Regions from separate parts of the Williamsia sp. z71 genome, predicted to be linked through region 1. Evidence: riboswitches for the same ligand, from Rfam matches in the RefSeq annotation. Region 1 holds a riboswitch; the other holds the start of a gene.
What was found. Region 1 has a riboswitch for S-adenosylmethionine ahead of AC51GR_RS23185 (amino acid ABC transporter permease). Riboswitches for the same ligand answer to the same signal wherever they lie in the genome.
Positions count from the first base shown of each region.

Region 2: linked by a shared signal. The riboswitch ahead of AC51GR_RS18425 (bifunctional o-acetylhomoserine/o-acetylserine sulfhydrylase) and the one ahead of AC51GR_RS23185 (amino acid ABC transporter permease) in region 1 are both predicted to bind S-adenosylmethionine.

Region 1 is NZ_JCANWX010000011.1:72,818-81,225, forward strand. It holds gene AC51GR_RS23160 (OPT family oligopeptide transporter) at 1-924, opposite strand, end outside; gene AC51GR_RS23165 (DUF8548 family protein) at 1,379-2,104, shown strand; gene AC51GR_RS23170 (LuxR C-terminal-related transcriptional regulator) at 2,489-2,743, shown strand; gene nhaA (Na+/H+ antiporter NhaA) at 2,860-4,185, opposite strand; gene AC51GR_RS23180 (uracil-xanthine permease family protein) at 4,384-5,706, shown strand; SAM riboswitch class I at 5,906-5,998, shown strand; gene AC51GR_RS23185 (amino acid ABC transporter permease) at 6,150-7,115, shown strand; gene AC51GR_RS23190 (amino acid ABC transporter ATP-binding protein) at 7,112-7,894, shown strand; gene AC51GR_RS23195 (ABC transporter substrate-binding protein) at 7,931-8,408, shown strand, end outside.
Region 2 is NZ_JCANWX010000007.1:239,513-247,920, reverse strand. It holds gene AC51GR_RS18450 (SMP-30/gluconolactonase/LRE family protein) at 1-102, shown strand, start outside; gene AC51GR_RS18445 (bifunctional methylenetetrahydrofolate dehydrogenase/methenyltetrahydrofolate cyclohydrolase) at 151-1,023, shown strand; gene AC51GR_RS18440 (DUF3017 domain-containing protein) at 1,030-1,386, shown strand; gene AC51GR_RS18435 (Hsp70 family protein) at 1,564-3,075, shown strand; gene metX (homoserine O-acetyltransferase MetX) at 3,151-4,293, opposite strand; gene AC51GR_RS18425 (bifunctional o-acetylhomoserine/o-acetylserine sulfhydrylase) at 4,295-5,611, opposite strand; SAM riboswitch class IV at 5,668-5,777, opposite strand; gene AC51GR_RS18420 (PE-PPE domain-containing protein) at 6,025-7,557, shown strand; gene AC51GR_RS18415 (MFS transporter) at 7,721-8,408, shown strand, end outside.

The DNA.
Region 1 (8,408 bases):
GTCGCCCTTACGCCGCGCCCGCGCCGAGACCATCGAGTTCTGGATGCCTCGCAGGATCGGGCCGATGATCTTGAGTAGCGTCCAGATCGCGGCGATCGCGATGGCGCCGGCACCGACGAAACGGACGTCGGAGGAGAAGATGCTGCTGACGCCGTCGAGCAGCGACTCACCGGCGGGGAGATTGCCGTTGGTCTGAATGGGGAGCAGGATGCCGAACGAGATGACCAGGCCGACGAGCATGGCGATACCGACGGTGAGTCCCACCAGGTGTCCGACACCGATCAGGGCCAGCGACAGGCTCGCGCCCCACATGGTGCCGCCCGCGCCGACCTTGATGGCACCGGCGAGGGAGCTGCTGATGACCTTCAGCGCCGCGACCAGGGAGAACCCGGCGGCTGCGAGCGCGCCCACCACGATGATCCGCATCCCGCCGCGGTTTTCTTCGACGCCTGCGGTGGAGTCGCCGACCTTCAGCACCTCGGCGGCGGCCACACCTTCGGGATAGGGCAGATCGGATCCCGTCACCAGTGCCCGTCGCAGCGGGATGGAATACATGACCCCGAGGATGCCGCCGATCGCACACAGCGCCACGGTGATCCAGTAGGGAAACCCGGTCCACCAGCCGACCATGATGAGGCCGGGCAACACGAAGATGATGGCCGAGAGGGTGCCTGCCGCCGACGCGATCGTCTGGACGATGTTGTTCTCGACCACGGTGTGGTTGGCGAAATTGCGCAGGATGCTCATCGAGATGACGGCCGCCGGGATGGCGGTGGCGAAGGTGAGTCCGACCTTCAAGCCGAGGTAGACGTTCGCGGCTGTGAATACGAGAGTGATCAGACCACCGAGGATGATCCCTCTCAGCGTCAGCTCGCGCAGACCGGACGACTTCGTACGCGTTGCCGTCACATCATCTGTGGACATTTGCGGCTACCCCTCACACCAAATGGGTTCGTTGATCGATCACCCGCCGCGATCCGACGGTGGTCGTTGACCTTGACACTCTATGTGTCAACGTTATGTCTGATCGTTGCACCCCGCATTCACGGTCGCGGATGTATTTCAGCTCACATGTCGGGTGGGCTGTCACCGATCCGCCGGTTGCGCCGTCTTGGCCGAGATCGGGTCGAACCTGCAGCTGAGACGACCTAGGGATTCGTCGACCACGTCGTTCGCGGATTGGACCACCGAAAGTCTGTTGCAGGAATTCGGTCGATTCGCGGGCGAGCCGCAGCGGGGTGTTCGGTGGCTGGTCCGATTTGGCGCCGTTACATCTCGGGCAGGAGAGGCCGAACGGTCTCCGGGCTGTCGGTGCCCGGCGATACGGTGCGCCCACGAGTCGCCCATGGGGATGGGCGACGACAGCAAGGGGGAAACAATGTCTGCAGGGGTGGAATTTCGTGTCGGTGCGCTCGCGAGCGCGTGCGAACGAGAACTCGGAGATCCGGCGGGATGGATCACGCCGCGTGAATATCCGAAAGCGTTGGCGCTGTGCATCATCGACGCCATCTATTCGACGGGTGCGCGTCATGTGACGGTTGAGAACATCTTTGAGCGGTACGGCATCTACCGGGCCGCGCAGGGCGGTGACATCACGCGTGACGGAGCGCCCGAACTGCTCCGGACGTTTCACGAGTTGGGGGACGCGTCGGAGTGGGCATCCACGATCGGCAATCGAAGGCCGACATCGTCGACGCCCGGTGCGCCGCTGAAAGCGCAGGCGGTCAAAGAGGCAGCGGGCCGATTTGTCGACCTCGGGATCGAGACCACCGCTGACCTGCGCGATGTGGCCGATTCGGATGCTCTCGACGCGGTCAAGAAATCGTGGCTGGCGGTGCCGGGTCAGCGCTCGGGTGTCACCTGGGCGTATGTACTGACGCTCGCAGGAGTCCCTGCCGTGAAGGTCGATCGTGTGATCGTGAACCATGTCGCGCGTGTTCTGGAGATCCCCGTCGACGAGGTGACGCCCGCGGTGGCGAGCGAACTCATCAGAGATGTCGCGATACAGAAGCACTGGAACGTTCTCCATACCGAACACGCGATCTGGCGTCTGGGATCCAAACGTCCGGTACGCGAACCCGTCCTCCCGGTATCGACTGAGTAGCGAGTTGCTCTCGCGCACCGGTCGGTCGTTCGGATCGCTCGGTGCGCGAGGCCGGCTTTTGAGATCTCAAAAGTGATGTGGGGCAAGGGGCTTGTCCGGACAGGAATGACCGGTTTCTGGATACGGATATGAATGGCGAAGTCACGCTTGTCGATTCGTGGTCTCACAGGGGTGAGTCGCAGACTATCCGCGCGGCCGCGGATCGCAAGATCAACGGAGCCAGCAGCTTTGGGCAACAATATTTTTGTTGTGAACAATGCCCCCCGTTCGGGGGGCATTGAAAAGGCTGGCTGGATGTTGTCGGACTGTGCCACTAGCTTTAGTGGGAGACAGGCAGTCAAACCCTCGGCTGTCGAACGAAAGATCGGATCGAAAATGTTCACGATGAATCAGGCGACCGCCGAGATACTGGCCAGGCCGAGCTTGAGTGCGCGGGAGATTGAGGTCCTTCGTGCGTGGCTGCTGTGCGACTCGAAGGATGTCGCTGCCCGCACGCTGTTCATCTCCTCGGCAACCGTGAACACCCATATCGCGCGGATCCGCGACAAATACGACGCGGTCGGTCGATCGGCCACGTCGAAGACCTCGCTGCTCGCACGCGCGCTCCAGGACGGCCTCATCACGGTTGAGGAACTCTGAGTACTGCTTGAAACACCGCCAACTTCGGCCCGCTGAGGACCGACGAAGGGTCATTTACCCTTGTCGGTGCCTCACGGGGTCGAAGTTGGTAACCGTCGTGGCGTGAGAATGGTCGGCTAGCTGTTGTTTTCGTTCTGGTAGATGTCGGGGATGCCGTCGTGGTTGTCGTCGCGCTCTTCTTCTTCCTGAATCCTGCGGTAGTGCCGATTTCGGGCACGCAACAGGATTGATGCGATCAGGGCCGCGCACAGCGATCCGGTCAGCACGCCGATCTTGACGACTTGGTCGCGCTCGGTGCCCAGGCCGAAGGCTAGGTCACCGATGAGTAGCGAGACGGTGAAACCGATGCCGGCGAGGATCGAGATGCCCAAGACGTCGATCCAGCGAACGCTGGCGTCGAGGGAGGCACGCGTGAACGCCGATAGCAGTCGGGTGGTGCCGAAGATGCCGATCGCTTTGCCGAAGACCAGGCCGAAGATGATGCCCAGGGCGATCGGGTCACTCAACGCATCGGTCAGACCGTCGAACCCGCCGATCGCGACGCCGGCGGCAAAGAACGCAAAGATCGGGATCGCGATGCCGGCCGAGATGGGCCGGATCCGGTGTTCGAAGTGCTCGGCCAGACCGATGCCGGCTTCCGGGCCGCCGGCGGCCTTGCTGCGAAGCACGGGAACGGTGAACCCGAGCAGAACACCGGCGACCGTAGCGTGGATCCCGGACTCATGGACGAACACCCAGGTCAGGGTGGCCAGCGGAATGAGCAGCCACCAGGACCGGATTCGTCGCTGCACACAGATCGCGAACAGCACCAGCGGTACCGCGGCGAGCGCGAGCGCGCCGAGATCGATGTCTTCGCTGTAGAAGACTGCGATGACGGTGATGGCGAGCAGGTCGTCGACCACGGCCAGGGTGAGCAGGAACGTCCGCAACGCCACCGGTAGATGCGTGGAGATGACCGCCAGGACGGCCACCGCAAACGCGATGTCCGTCGCGGTGGGAATGGCCCAGCCTTGCGTGGCGCCATCGCCGACGTGGGCGGTGAACGCCACGAAGATGATCGCCGGCACGATCATGCCGCCGACCGCTGCGGCAATCGGGAGGACCGCACGTTTCGGATCGCGGAGGTCGCCGGCGACGAACTCACGTTTGAGCTCGAGGCCGACCACGAAGAAGAAGATCGCGAGCAATCCGTCGGCGGCCCAGGTGGCCAGAGACAAGTCGAGGTGCACGCCCAGGGCGTCGGTGCCGACCCGGAACTCGCTCAGCTCGACGTACGCATCGGACCACGGCGAGTTCGCCCAGATCAGTGCGACCACGGTGGCCACCAGGAGGATTGCCCCACCGATGGTTTCTTTGCGGAGGATGTCGGCGATGCGCGACGCCTCCGCCCATGAGCCGCGGGCAAAGAGTGTCGAGGGGGTTTTTCGATCCTGCGCTGACAACGTTGTGTCCTGTCTAGGGGTCGGAGAAACACGACACGCGCGGACCGTCGAAACAACGGCATCTTGAGCACGCGGCCGACCAGACTTCCCGGCACACCGCCGGTAACTTTACCGTCTCGCGATCAGTGCGGGCCACGTGGCGCCGGAGAATCGGAGGCAATGGCGTGGATCGGCACATAACGCGGCAGACTGTTGCCCATGTCTGAGGAAGATCTGAAGCCGGCTGCGTCCGGCAAGGCGACCACCCAAACCCGGTCGCCGCTGTTCGGTTGGTCGCCGGCCGGGAGCAACGAGGTGGTTGCTCCGACCGAACGGCTGTCGTGGCCGCGCACGGTGGGCATCGGCCTGCAGCACGTGGTGGCCATGTTCGGTGCGACATTCCTCGTTCCGGTACTCACCGGATTCCCGCCGGCGACGACGCTCCTGTTCTCCGGCATCGGCACGATCCTGTTCTTGCTGATCACCCGCAACCAGTTGCCGAGCTACCTCGGTTCGAGTTTTGCGATCATCGCTCCGGTGCTCGCCGCGACGGCCTCGCATGGGCACGGATCCGCGCTGGGCGGCATCGTGATGGTGGGCGCGGTGCTGGTCGTCATCGGCGTGGTGGTGCACTTCGCAGGCACCGGCTGGATCCACGCGTTGATGCCGCCGATCGTGACCGGAACCATCGTCGCGTTGATCGGCCTGAATCTCGCGCCCACGGCCAAGTCGAACTACGAGCAGGATGCGGTCACGGCCACGCTGGTCCTGGTGCTGCTGATTGCCTCGCTGGTGCTGTTCAAGGGACTGCTCGGACGACTCGCCATTTTCACCAGCGTTGTCATCGGCTACCTGTTCGCCCTGGCCCGCGACAAGGTCGACACCGACCCCATCGGAGCCGCCGATTGGGTCGGCCTGCCCGATTTCCAGGCGCCGACGTTCCATCTGTCGGTGCTGCCGATGTTCTTGCCGGTGGTGCTGGTGCTGGTCGTCGAGAACATCGGGCACGTCAAGTCGATCAACACGATGACCGGGATCAACTACGACCACAAGATCGGTCGCGCCTTGGCTGCCGACGGTATCGCCACGGTCTTGGCCGGCAGCGGCGGCGGTTCTGCCACAACGACGTACGCCGAGAACATCGGTGTCATGGCGGCGACCAAGGTGTACTCGACGGCCGCCTACTGGGTGGCCGGCATCGCCGCGGTGCTGCTGGGTATGTCGCCGAAGGTCGGTGCGGTGATCGCATCGGTCCCGCCGGGTGTCCTCGGTGGTGTGACCACCGCGCTCTACGGTCTGGTCGGCATCCTGGGCGTGCACATCTGGGTGACGAACAAGGTGGACTTCTCCAAACCGGTCAACCAGTTCACCGCCGCCATCGCACTCGTGATCGGTATCGCCGACTTCTCGTGGACGATAGGCGATTTGAGCTTCGGTGGCATCGCACTCGGTGCGCTGGCGGCACTCCTGATCTACCACGTCATGCGCGTGGTCGGCGGCTGGCGCGGAACGGTTGTGGTGGACAAGGCGGACGTCGAGTAGACGTGCACTGTCCCGACTGATCGCCCCCTCAAGCTTTTTGAGGGGGCGATCTTTTGTCTGTCACACCAGTTCCGATTTCAGACACAAGGGTGGGGCGCAAGGTTTAAAACATGGTGATTGCAACCCGAAAGCCCAGTGTCGCAAGGCAAATCAAATTCTACCCCTTGACGTCTGGTCCATCGACCGCATAGATTCCTCCTCACCATCCAGAGCGACCGAGAGACTTGGCTCGTCGACGTCGCAGCAACCCCGTCGCAGGACGTGTGGGTGCTACCGCCAAGAACGATGGAGGAACGATTATGGATCGCGCTTCGTGGAGACGTCTGCACGTCGACCTGTGCCGAGCGGGCACCGGCGTCTGTACGTAGGTCTGACCCACCTCACCCACACATTCTTGCCCTATTGGAAGGCCCTTCAGCGATGCTCGCTGCGCGCATACACCGGTGGTCACAGTGACCCAGATAGATATCCGCTCCACGCTCGACGAATCCGCGGCGGTGGACGACGCCGACCTGGTCATCGCGCGGAAGTGGCATCCATGGCGTTGGATCATCGCGATTGCCGCGCTGATCGTTGTCGCCCAGTTCTTGCACGGATTTGCGACCAACCCGGGCTGGGATTGGGGGACGTTCGCGCAGTACTTCACCGCGTCGTCGGTGATGTCTGCGTTGTGGCTGACCATCCAGTTGACGTTCTGGGGATCGCTGTTCGGATTTGCGATCGGCATCGCGCTGGCCGCGGCCAGGCTGTCGAAAAATCCGGTACTGCAGGTGATTGCCTGGTTCTACATCTGGGCGTTTCGTTCGATCCCCTTGATCGTCCAGTTGCTGTTCTGGTTCAACCTCGCGTACCTCTATCAGTCGCTGTCGGTGGGAGTTCCGTTCGGGCCGGGCTTCTTCGAGTTCAATGTCAACAACGTGATCAGTGGTTCGGCTGCGGCCATCATCGGTCTGGCGTTGCACCAGGCGGCGTATTCGGCGGAGATCATCCGGGCCGGGATCATCTCGGTGGATCAGGGTCAGCTCGAAGCCGCTGCCGCACTGGGTATTCCGAAGCGCCGCGAGTTCTTCAAGATCATTCTGCCGCAGGCGATGCGGGGAATCCTTCCGAACGCCGCGAACGAGGTCATCAGCTTGTTCAAGGGCACTTCGATCGTGTCGGTCATGGCAATTGCCGAGTTGTTCTACCAGGTGCAGGTCATCTACGGGCGCAGTGGACGGGTCGTCCCGCTGCTGATGGTTGCCACGGTCTGGTACATCGTCCTGACGTCGATCTTGTCGGTGGTGCAGTTCTACGTGGAGCGGCACTATGCCAAGGGCGCGCTGCGGACCATTCCGTTGACGCCGGTGCAGCAGATCCGAAAGCGGTTCTCCGACATCTCCTTTGCTCCACGCGGGGCGACCCGATGACCGAGGCGATAGAGAATTCGAGGTACGCGGTCGAGGTCAGGGGAGTTCACAAGTCTTTCGGCGACCTGGAGGTGCTCAAGGGCGTCGATCTGGTGGTTCGCCCAGGTGAGGTCACCGCGATCATCGGTCCGTCGGGATCAGGCAAGTCGACGCTGTTGCGTGCCCTCAACCACCTGGAGAAAGTCGATCACGGCACCGTCCGTGTCGATGGTGACCTGGTGGGGTACAAACGCAGGGGAAACAAGCTTCACGAGCTGAGCAACAAGGAGATTCTGCAGCAGCGCTCGCGGATCGGTTTTGTGTTCCAGAACTTCAACCTGTTTCCGCATCTGACCGCCCTGGAGAATGTGATCGAGGCGCCGATCTCGGCACAGAGACGCAAGCGGTCGGACGTCGAGCCCGAGGCAGTGGCTTTGCTCGAGCGCGTCGGCGTCGGTGAGAAGGCGCACGAATACCCACGCAGGCTCTCGGGTGGGCAGCAGCAGCGGGTTGCGATCGCTCGCGCACTTGCACTGCGGCCCAAGGTGATCCTGTTCGACGAGCCGACATCAGCGCTCGATCCCGAACTCGTCGGCGAAGTGCTCGAAGTCATCCGTGGGCTCGCCCGCGACGGTGCGACGCTTGTCATCGTGACCCACGAAGTGGGTTTCGCACGAGAGATCGCCGACACGGTGGTTTTCATGGATGGCGGCGTCATCGTCGAACAGGGAACCCCGACCGAACTCATCGACTCTCCCAAGGAAGAACGCACCAAAGCCTTTCTCGCGCACGTCCTCTGAACCGTCTTCACTCAATCCGACAAGCAAGGAACAATCATGTCCAGAACAAGCCGTCGACTCGCGGTCGTCGCGTCCGCATTTGCCACGCTCGCATTGCTGGTCACCGGGTGCAGCGAACCCGCTGCCGAGTCCGAAGTGGTCACGTCCGACGGACAGAGTTTCGACCTGTCGCCGGAGCAGTCCAGCCGAGTTCGCGTCGACAAGGTCGACGACATCGCGGCCAAGGTGCCCCAAGCGATCCGCGATCGGGGCACGCTGGTCGTGACCGGTGCCGGCGGTACCGCTCCACCGCTGCGGTTCTACGCCACCGACGACAGGACGATCATCGGATCGGAGGTCGACTTCACGTACCTGATCGGCAATATCCTCGGCCTCGACGTTGATCTGAAGGTTGCTGACTGGTCGCAGAACTTCGTCAAGATCGACTCCGGTGAGAACGACCTGTTCATCTCCAATGTCACCGTGACCGAAGAGCGCAAGGACAAGTACGACTTCGCCACGTACCGTTTGGACA
Region 2 (8,408 bases), on a different contig from region 1:
ATCCCGGGCTTCGGTCAGAGCACCGGGGTTGTCGAGGTCGGTGAAAAAGTATGGATCTCCGGCATCGGATCGTCGAAGATCGCGTGCTTCCCGATCCGCTAGATACATGGCTTGCACATCCCGCGGGCGCGACCTGAAATGATGGGTGACGTGAGCGCAGCTGTGTTGGACGGAAAAGCCACCCGTGACGAAGTCTTTGTCGACCTGAAAGAGAGGGTGGACAAGCTCCGCGCCGCCGGGATCGTTCCCGGTCTGGGCACCGTGCTGGTCGGGGAAGACCCCGGCTCGCACGCCTATGTGCGGGGCAAGCACAACGACTGCGCCAAACTCGGCATCGCATCGATCCGCAAAGATCTGCCCGCCGACATCACCACAGAACAACTCAACGCGGTCATCGACGAGCTGAACGCCGATCCGGAGTGCACCGGATACATCGTCCAGCTCCCGCTGCCCAAGCACCTCGACGAGAACGCGGCCCTGGAGCGGATCGACCCCGCCAAGGATGCCGACGGACTGCATCCGATCAATCTGGGTCGGCTCGTCCTGGACGGCTCGGGGACCTCGTCCGATGCACCGCTGCCGTGTACCCCACGCGGCATCCTGCACCTGCTCCGCCGGTACGACGTACCGATCGCCGGATCCCACGTGGTCGTCGTCGGGCGCGGTGTGACCGTCGGACGCCCGATCGGGCTCCTGTTCACCCGCCGGACCGAGAACGCCACCGTCACCCTCTGCCACACCGGCACCGCCGACCTTGCCGCCGAGGTCTCGCGCGCCGACATCGTGATCGCGGCAGCCGGCGTGGCAGGCCTCATCACCGCCGACATGATCAAGCCCGGCGCCGCGGTAGTCGACGTCGGTGTCAGTCGAACAGATGCAGGTTTGGTCGGCGATGTCGATCCTGCGGTCTGGGATGTGGCCGGATACGTCTCACCGAATCCCGGTGGTGTCGGACCGCTCACTCGAGCATTCCTGATGGCCAACGTCGTCGAGCGCGCCGAAGCCACGTTGTCGCAGGGCTGACCCGGGATGAACAGCAGGTCGACCGCGGGTGAGGGGGCGGCAACGAGCGCACGGCGTGCGCGGGCCCGTCGTCTGCATCGTGTCCGGCAGCTGCGGTCTGTGCTGGTCCAGATACCTTTCATCGCCGTGATGGCACTGATCGTGGTGGCCGCCGTCTTCCTGATCTTCGACCGCTGGCGTCGCGGCACTTTTGTTCTCGGTTCTGCGGCGTTGCTCGCGGCACTTCTGCGGGCTGTGCTGCCGACCTCACGCGCCGGTCTTCTCGAGGTCCGGGGGCGTGTTTCGGACGTTTCCTCGATGGTGTTCGTCGGCGTCGCCATCCTCTGGTTGGCGACCTCGATCGACCCTTTGGGCACAGATTGATTACAATGGTTCCCGTTGCTGTAATCGTCTGTTGACTTTGCCGGTGCCAAAAAGTACTGGCATCGCCGCAGACAATGGCTGCAGGGGACTGTCCACCGAGCGACAGTGAATGGATCAGGGGTGTGAAGTCGGCATCATCTGGGCCCCAACCGAGCGATAGCGATCGGAATGAGGACCATGAGTACGTCACTGGGTTTGTCCGCAGGCAGTGGAATGATCCACTGTGTCCTGCTGTCGACCGATGACAATGGTCGCCAGAGCTCGATCAATCGCGTCATCGACGTCGACCTCACCGATGGTCTGACGCGGGCCGGCCGGGTGAACTCCGGTATCGATCTGATGCTGGCCAACGCTCAGGACCGCGGGAGCACGGTCGGACCGATCGGCGTTGCGTATCGCACCGACGAACACGCTCGTGAAATCGCTTCGCGTGGCACCGGCGTCAAGCGGCAGATCCAGTTGATCGCCGAAACAGAGGCAGTTGCGCACCAATTGGTTTCGACCGGCGAGATCAGCCGGTTCGTCTCGGTGCTCATCGTCGACCTCGGCGACACCGGGATGAGCATGTACACCCTGGATCCGGCGACCGGGCGGATCAGTGACCTGAAGCGCAGTGAGGCGATCTCGGGCGGGGCGCTCGACGCTCAGCTGATGCGGGCGCAGACCGCCAAAGGTCGTCTGCGCGGCCGCCGCAGGTCCACTGTGCTCAGTGCCTGCCGGACCGCGAAAGAAGAACTCTCGGTCAGCGCGTCGACCACGCTGACGATCGGTGGTTCGTCGGATACCGGCACCCTGACCCGATCGATGTTCGAAGACCTCATCCGGCCGATGGCGCAGGCCGCTGCCGCTGTCGTCGCCGACTACGCGACGGCCTCCCGCCCGGAGGCCATCGTGCTCATCGGTGGCCTGGCCAACATCCCTCTGGTTCGGGACCTCATCGTGAACAAGGTCGACGTCGAGGCGGTGCTACCGCAGGGGCCGGAATCGGTTGCGGCCACCGGCGCTGCCCGTCTGGCGGCGGTGAGTACTCGTCCCGCCGGACTGGCCTTCATCGGCGGACGCCGCAGCCGGGACTGGCTGTCGGCGGCGCCGCTGGCCATGTTCGGTGCGTTGCTCGCCGGTGCGTTGATGACCGTGTACGCGGTCGGATCGTCGCTTGCCGGCAACCCGTCGACACCGTCCGAGGCCCCGGAGCCCCCGGTATCGCCGTCCGCGATCGCCGAGGCGCCGTCGCCGACGACAACGACCGCCACCAATGCGCAGGTGACCTCCACACTGATGCCGACCCGGACACAGCCGACGGTGGAGGTGGCGTCGCCGGTTGCCGGTGGAAATCCGGGACCCGGTTGGGCGACAACCGAACTCGCACCGCCGGTGTCTTCTACGGATCCGCCGACGAGGACCCTGAGCCCATCGTTGATCCCGTTCCCGTTGCCGAGCATCACGTGGCCCCCGAATCTCGCACCGTCGACGCCGTCGACTCCATCGTCCCCGTCGTCTCCATCGACGCCCCCGCCGCCGCCGGAATCGACGACGCCAGATCCGCCCGTGGAGATCGCTCCTCCGTCTGAAGGGGAAGTGACTGCGTCGCCTGCGCCCGCGGCGCCGCCTCTTGTCGCCCCGCCGGAGTCACCGCAGTCCGGTGATCCGGCGGCGGATACGGTGCCGACCTCGCAGCCCGCGACCTGACAGTTCTTTTAGACCCGATTCGGCGTCGCCCGCACCCGACCGACCGCTGTATGAGCGGTCGGTCAGGGCCGGGTATCAGCCGCGGGCGAGGACGAGAGTCTTCTTGAGAAGGTCTGAGACCGCGTCGTATTCGGTGAGGAATCCGTCGTGGCCGTTGGCGGAATGCACCACATGCAATCCATCGACACAGCCGGGCATGAGCTCGGCCAACTCGATCTGCTGGCGCAGCGGGTAGAGCCGGTCGGAATCGATGCCACCGATCACAACGGGTACATGGCAGCTCCGCAGGGCGGCTTCCACGCCACCGCGGCCCCGCCCGACGTCGTGGTTGTTGAGCACCTCGGACAGCACCACATAGCTACCCGGATCAAACCGGCGGACCAGTTTGTCGGCCTGGTGCTCGAGGTAACTCTGCACCGCGTAGCGGCCACCGTGCAACGGATCTTCTTGTCCCTGAGGGAAGTTGGCGAACCGCTGGTCGAGTTCGGGTTCGCTGCGGTAGTACATGTGGGCGATGCGGCGGGCGATGCCGAGGCCGGACGTGGGGGTCCGGCCGGTGCCGTGATAGTCGCCGTTCTGCCAGTTCGCGTCGGCCTTGATCGCCGCGATCTGTGTTGTCTGCGTGCCGATCTGGTCGGCCGAGGCGCGAGCGCCGACGGCCAGGATCAAGCCGCTGCGCACTCGCTCTGGATAGCCGATGACCCACTCCAAGGCGCGTGCGCCACCCATCGAACCGCCGAGGACGGCTGCGACGGAATCGATCTGCAACGCATCGAGCAGGGCGACCTCGGCACGGACCTGATCGAGCACGGTGATGTGCGGGAACCGTGAACCCCACACCTGCCCTTCGGAATCCAGTGAGGCCGGGCCGGTGGAGCCGCCGCATCCACCGAGGACGTTCGCCGAGACGACACACCACTCGTCGGTGTCCACGGCGCCGCCCGGGCCGATCAGCCCGTCCCACCATCCGGGGGTGGGCTGATCGGGACCGGCGGGACCTGTTGCATGAGAGTCGCCGGTCAGGGCATGTAGTGCCAGAACAACGTTGTCGCGGGTGGGCGAGAGTGTGCCCCAGCGCTGAAACGCCAGGGTCACATTCTCGATCTGTCCACCGTTGTCCAACGAAATCGGGCCGACCGGCACACTGGTCAGCTGCCCATCGGGCAGGGATTCCCAGTCCGGATGAGTTCGTGGTGGCGTGTGCGGGTCGATACTCACCTCACTTGGCCGCAGCGAAGCCTGCGTCGAGGTCGGCGATGATGTCGACGACGTTCTCGATGCCGACGGCCAACCGGACCAGTCCGGGGGTGACGCCGGCGGCCAGCTGCTCCTCGGCGATCAGCTGCGAGTGGGTGGTCGATGCCGGATGGATGACCAGCGAGCGCACGTCACCGATGTTGGCGACATGGCTGTGCAGCACCAGTGCGTCGACGAACTTCTTGCCTGCGTCGACGCCGCCGACGATCTCGAAGCCGATGATCGCGCCCTGGCCGCGCGGAGCCAATTCCTGGCCCCGCTTGTACCAACGGGAGGATTCGAGGCCGGCGTAGGCCACCGACTCCACCTGGGGGTGCTCCTCGAGGTACTTGGCCACGGCCTGGGCGTTCGACACGTGGCGCTCGATCCGCAGGCTCAGGGTCTCCAGGCCCTGGGCGATGAGGAAGGCGTTGAACGGGGAGATCGCAGCACCGGTGTCGCGCAGCCACTGCACGCGCGCCTTGAGTGCGTAGGCCGGAGCGCCGAGGTCCGCGAAGATCGCGCCGTGGTAGCTCGGGTCCGGGGTGGTGAAGCCGGGGAACAGGTCGACGCCGTCACGCTGGCCGCGCCAGTCGAAGGTGCCACCGTCTACGATCACGCCGCCGATCGCGGTGCCGTGTCCGCCAAGGTATTTCGTGGCCGAATGCACCACGATGTCGGCGCCGTGTTCGAGCGGGTTGATCAGGTACGGAGTGGCGACGGTGTTGTCGACGATCAGTGGCAGACCCGCCTCGTGGGCGACGGCGGAGATGCCCGGGAGGTCGAGGATCTCGTTGTTCGGGTTCGAGATGGTTTCACCGAACAGGGCGCGGGTGTTGGGCTGGATGGCCGCGCGCCAGCTGTCGAGGTCTTCCGGGTCGTCGACGAAGCTGACCTGGATCCCGAGCTTGGGAAGTGTGTAGTGGAACAGGTTGTACGTGCCGCCGTAGAGACGGGGACTCGACACGACATGACCGCCGTTTTCGACGATGTTCAGGATCGCGTAGGTCTCGGCTGCCTGACCCGAGGCGACGAGAAGAGCCGCCACGCCACCTTCGAGGGCGGCGATGCGCTGTTCGACCGCGTCCTGCGTGGGGTTCATGATGCGGGTGTAGATGTTGCCCGGCTCGGCGAGTCCGAACAGGTTCGCGGCGTGCTCGGTATCGCGGAACGTATACGACGTTGTCTGGTAAATCGGCAGCGCACGGGCAGAAGTCGCCGAGTCCGGGCTCTGGCCGACATGGACCTGCTTGGTTTCAAAACTCCAGTTGTCAGCCGGATTGACGTCGGTGTCAGACATGTAGGACTTCTCTTTCATGGTCGGTGGACATCCAATTAGAGGGTCCGACCTTCCGGACCCCGCGCTTGCCGCGGCGAACCGCAACCTGGTCGTCACCCGGAGCACCCCACCGCGGTTGGAGGGTTGCCGGTCAGCTAGCCGGGGCTCATTGCTGACACTCAGGACCTGGCCAAAAGGATATAACACGCGGATCCTGCGCAAAAAAGCGTTCAGCGCACGGCGATTCTGCGGCTCGCCGTCGGCTGCGCCGTGCTGTACTACGTTCATGCGATTGGCCTTCGGCAAAGGTTGTCGTAACTTCAGTGAAGTTGCCTCAAATCACCCGAGGCCGTGTGCGATTCGAGACACCTGGGGCTGCTGTGAATGATGGTTCAAGACGTCGTCGGGCAGTCCCGACCCGTTCCGGTCGCCGGGTGACGGCGCTTGCGTCGGGGGCCGCGGCAGCCGCGCTGCCGGTACTGACCTTCCTCGGTAGTGCCCCGGCGCTCGCCACCGAAGCCCCGGCGGAGTGTGGCAACGGCGCCGTGTTCGTGGTGGCCGGAACCGGCGATCCGGAGTTCCTGCACACACGGGGAGTGGAGACCCGGTACATCGCCCAGGGTTATGTCGTCAAACGGGTCGACTATCCGGCGACATTCTGGCCGCTCGGTGCCCAGAGCTACGACGCCAACATCGAGGTCGGACAAGCCGTGCTCACCGATGATGTGGCGACCTATCAGGCCAGTTGCCCGGGCAAGCCTGCCGTCATCACCGGCTATTCGCAGGGCGCTCGAGTGGCCGGCGACGTACTGGCCGACATCGCGGCGGGTAAGGCGGATGGTGTCAGTGCCGACGGGGTGTCGGGCGAGCTCTATGCCGACCCGCGGCGACGCGGAACGAGCGCCGGCGCCGGGGCCGAGGTCAATCTCATCAATGCGTATCCGGGCGCGATGCTCGACGGTTCGCGCGACGGCGATTTCGGCGATGTGACGGTCTACTCGGTCTGTATCGACGGTGATGCGGTCTGCGACGTGCCCGACCCTCGGCGAGATCCGATCGGGGCGCTGGACGCGTTGCTGGGTTTCTGGGTCAAGCACTTCAGCTATGGCGACATCATGTCGGCGGGCCCGGGGGCGTCCGCCGGCGCCGATGGGGTGACCGTCGTCGAGGGCTCCGACGGGGCCACGGTGATCCTCGTCGGTGCCGATCCGTCACTGACCACCGTGCTGGCGCAGGTCGGACTACCCAACCTGCTGCGCCCGGTGATCCTCGATTTCCCGCGTCTCGAACCAGCTGTCATCCAGCCGATCTCGCGCGCGATCATGGGCTTGCTGCCGGCTCTGCCGCAGCTCGGGCACGGTGCGTATCTCACCGACCTGTACGCGATCCGGGACGCGCTGTCGGGGGACCCGGCGGCCTGGTCCGCGATCTTCGGGAGCGCGGTCAGCGTCGTCGAGTATCCGGTGAACTTCGTCCGGGACTGGGTGGCGGTGATCGATGCGGTCCTCGACCGGCGTGACCCGGATCTGGGGTTCATCGCGGCGCCGACGGTGCGCACCGTGGCCACTGCGGTGTTCGGTGCGGTGGTTCAGGCCAGGACCGAGCCGGCGGACCCGGCCGCTCACCCCGCCGTCGTCGACGATTCTCAGAAGGTCCTCGCCGTGGCGCCCGTTGGTCACTCGCCATCGGCCGATCACCCGCCCGAGTCGGCCGCAGTCGTTGCCGAGCCCGGTCGACATCGGGCGCCGGAGGGGCCGGCGGCGCCGGTGGTCGACGGGTTCACCACTACGCCGGGGTGGAATCAGCTCCCCGACACTGCCGATTCCGACCTGCCCGCCGATCCCGGCCGTACCGGTTCGGCGGACGATCAGGAACCGGAGACTCCGGCTCCGGCTGCAGTCGAAACGCCTGCCGCGACCGAGACAACGTCCATCGACGTGCCGGCCGACCTCGCCGTCACCCCGTAATCCGGGTCTCCCGCCACCGCGCGGACACGTCGATCTGTGGGTCAGTTCACGTCCGATCCCGGAATGAGCCGTGACCCCGACGGGGTTGACACCGTAGTTGCCCCGGCAATGAATTGCCCCGGCAGTGTCGCCGTCGCCCCGATCGACTTCGAGAGGTTCACCCATGTCTGCTGTCAGCACCGTCGCCCCCGAATCCTCGGGGGCGGTGCGGAGCGGTAGACGCAGCGCCATCCTGGCCCTGTCACTCGGCGCATTCGGTATCGGGACCACCGAATTCGTCGCGATGGGGCTGCTGCCCCACATCGCCGACTCGCTGGGCACCACCGAACCGACAGCCGCACATGTGATCTCCGCCTACGCGCTCGGCGTCGTGGTGGGTGCCCCGACGATCGCTGCACTGACCGCGCGAATGCCGCGACGCACCCTGCTGATCGCGCTGATGGTCGCGTTCACCGTCGGCAATGTCGCCACCGTCCTCGCCCAGAACTACGGCATGCTGATCGTCGCCCGCTTTGTCGCCGGACTGCCACACGGCGCCTACTTCGGGGTCGCGGCGCTGGTCGCCGCACATCTGGCGGGCCCCGAGTCCAGGGCGAAAGCGGTGGGTCAGGTGATGATCGGTCTGAGCGTCGCCAACGTCGTCGGGGTGCCCGCGGCGACCTGGCTCGGTGGTGCCGTCGGTTGGCGGGCCGCCTTTGTGGTGGTGGCCGTCATCGGGTTGTTGACGATTGTGGCCCTGTTCATGTTCCTGCCCGCACTCTCGGACATGAAGATCACCAATCCGATGACCGAACTCGGTGCGTTGAGACGCCCGCAGGTGTGGTTTGCGCTCCTCATCGGCATCGTCGGAT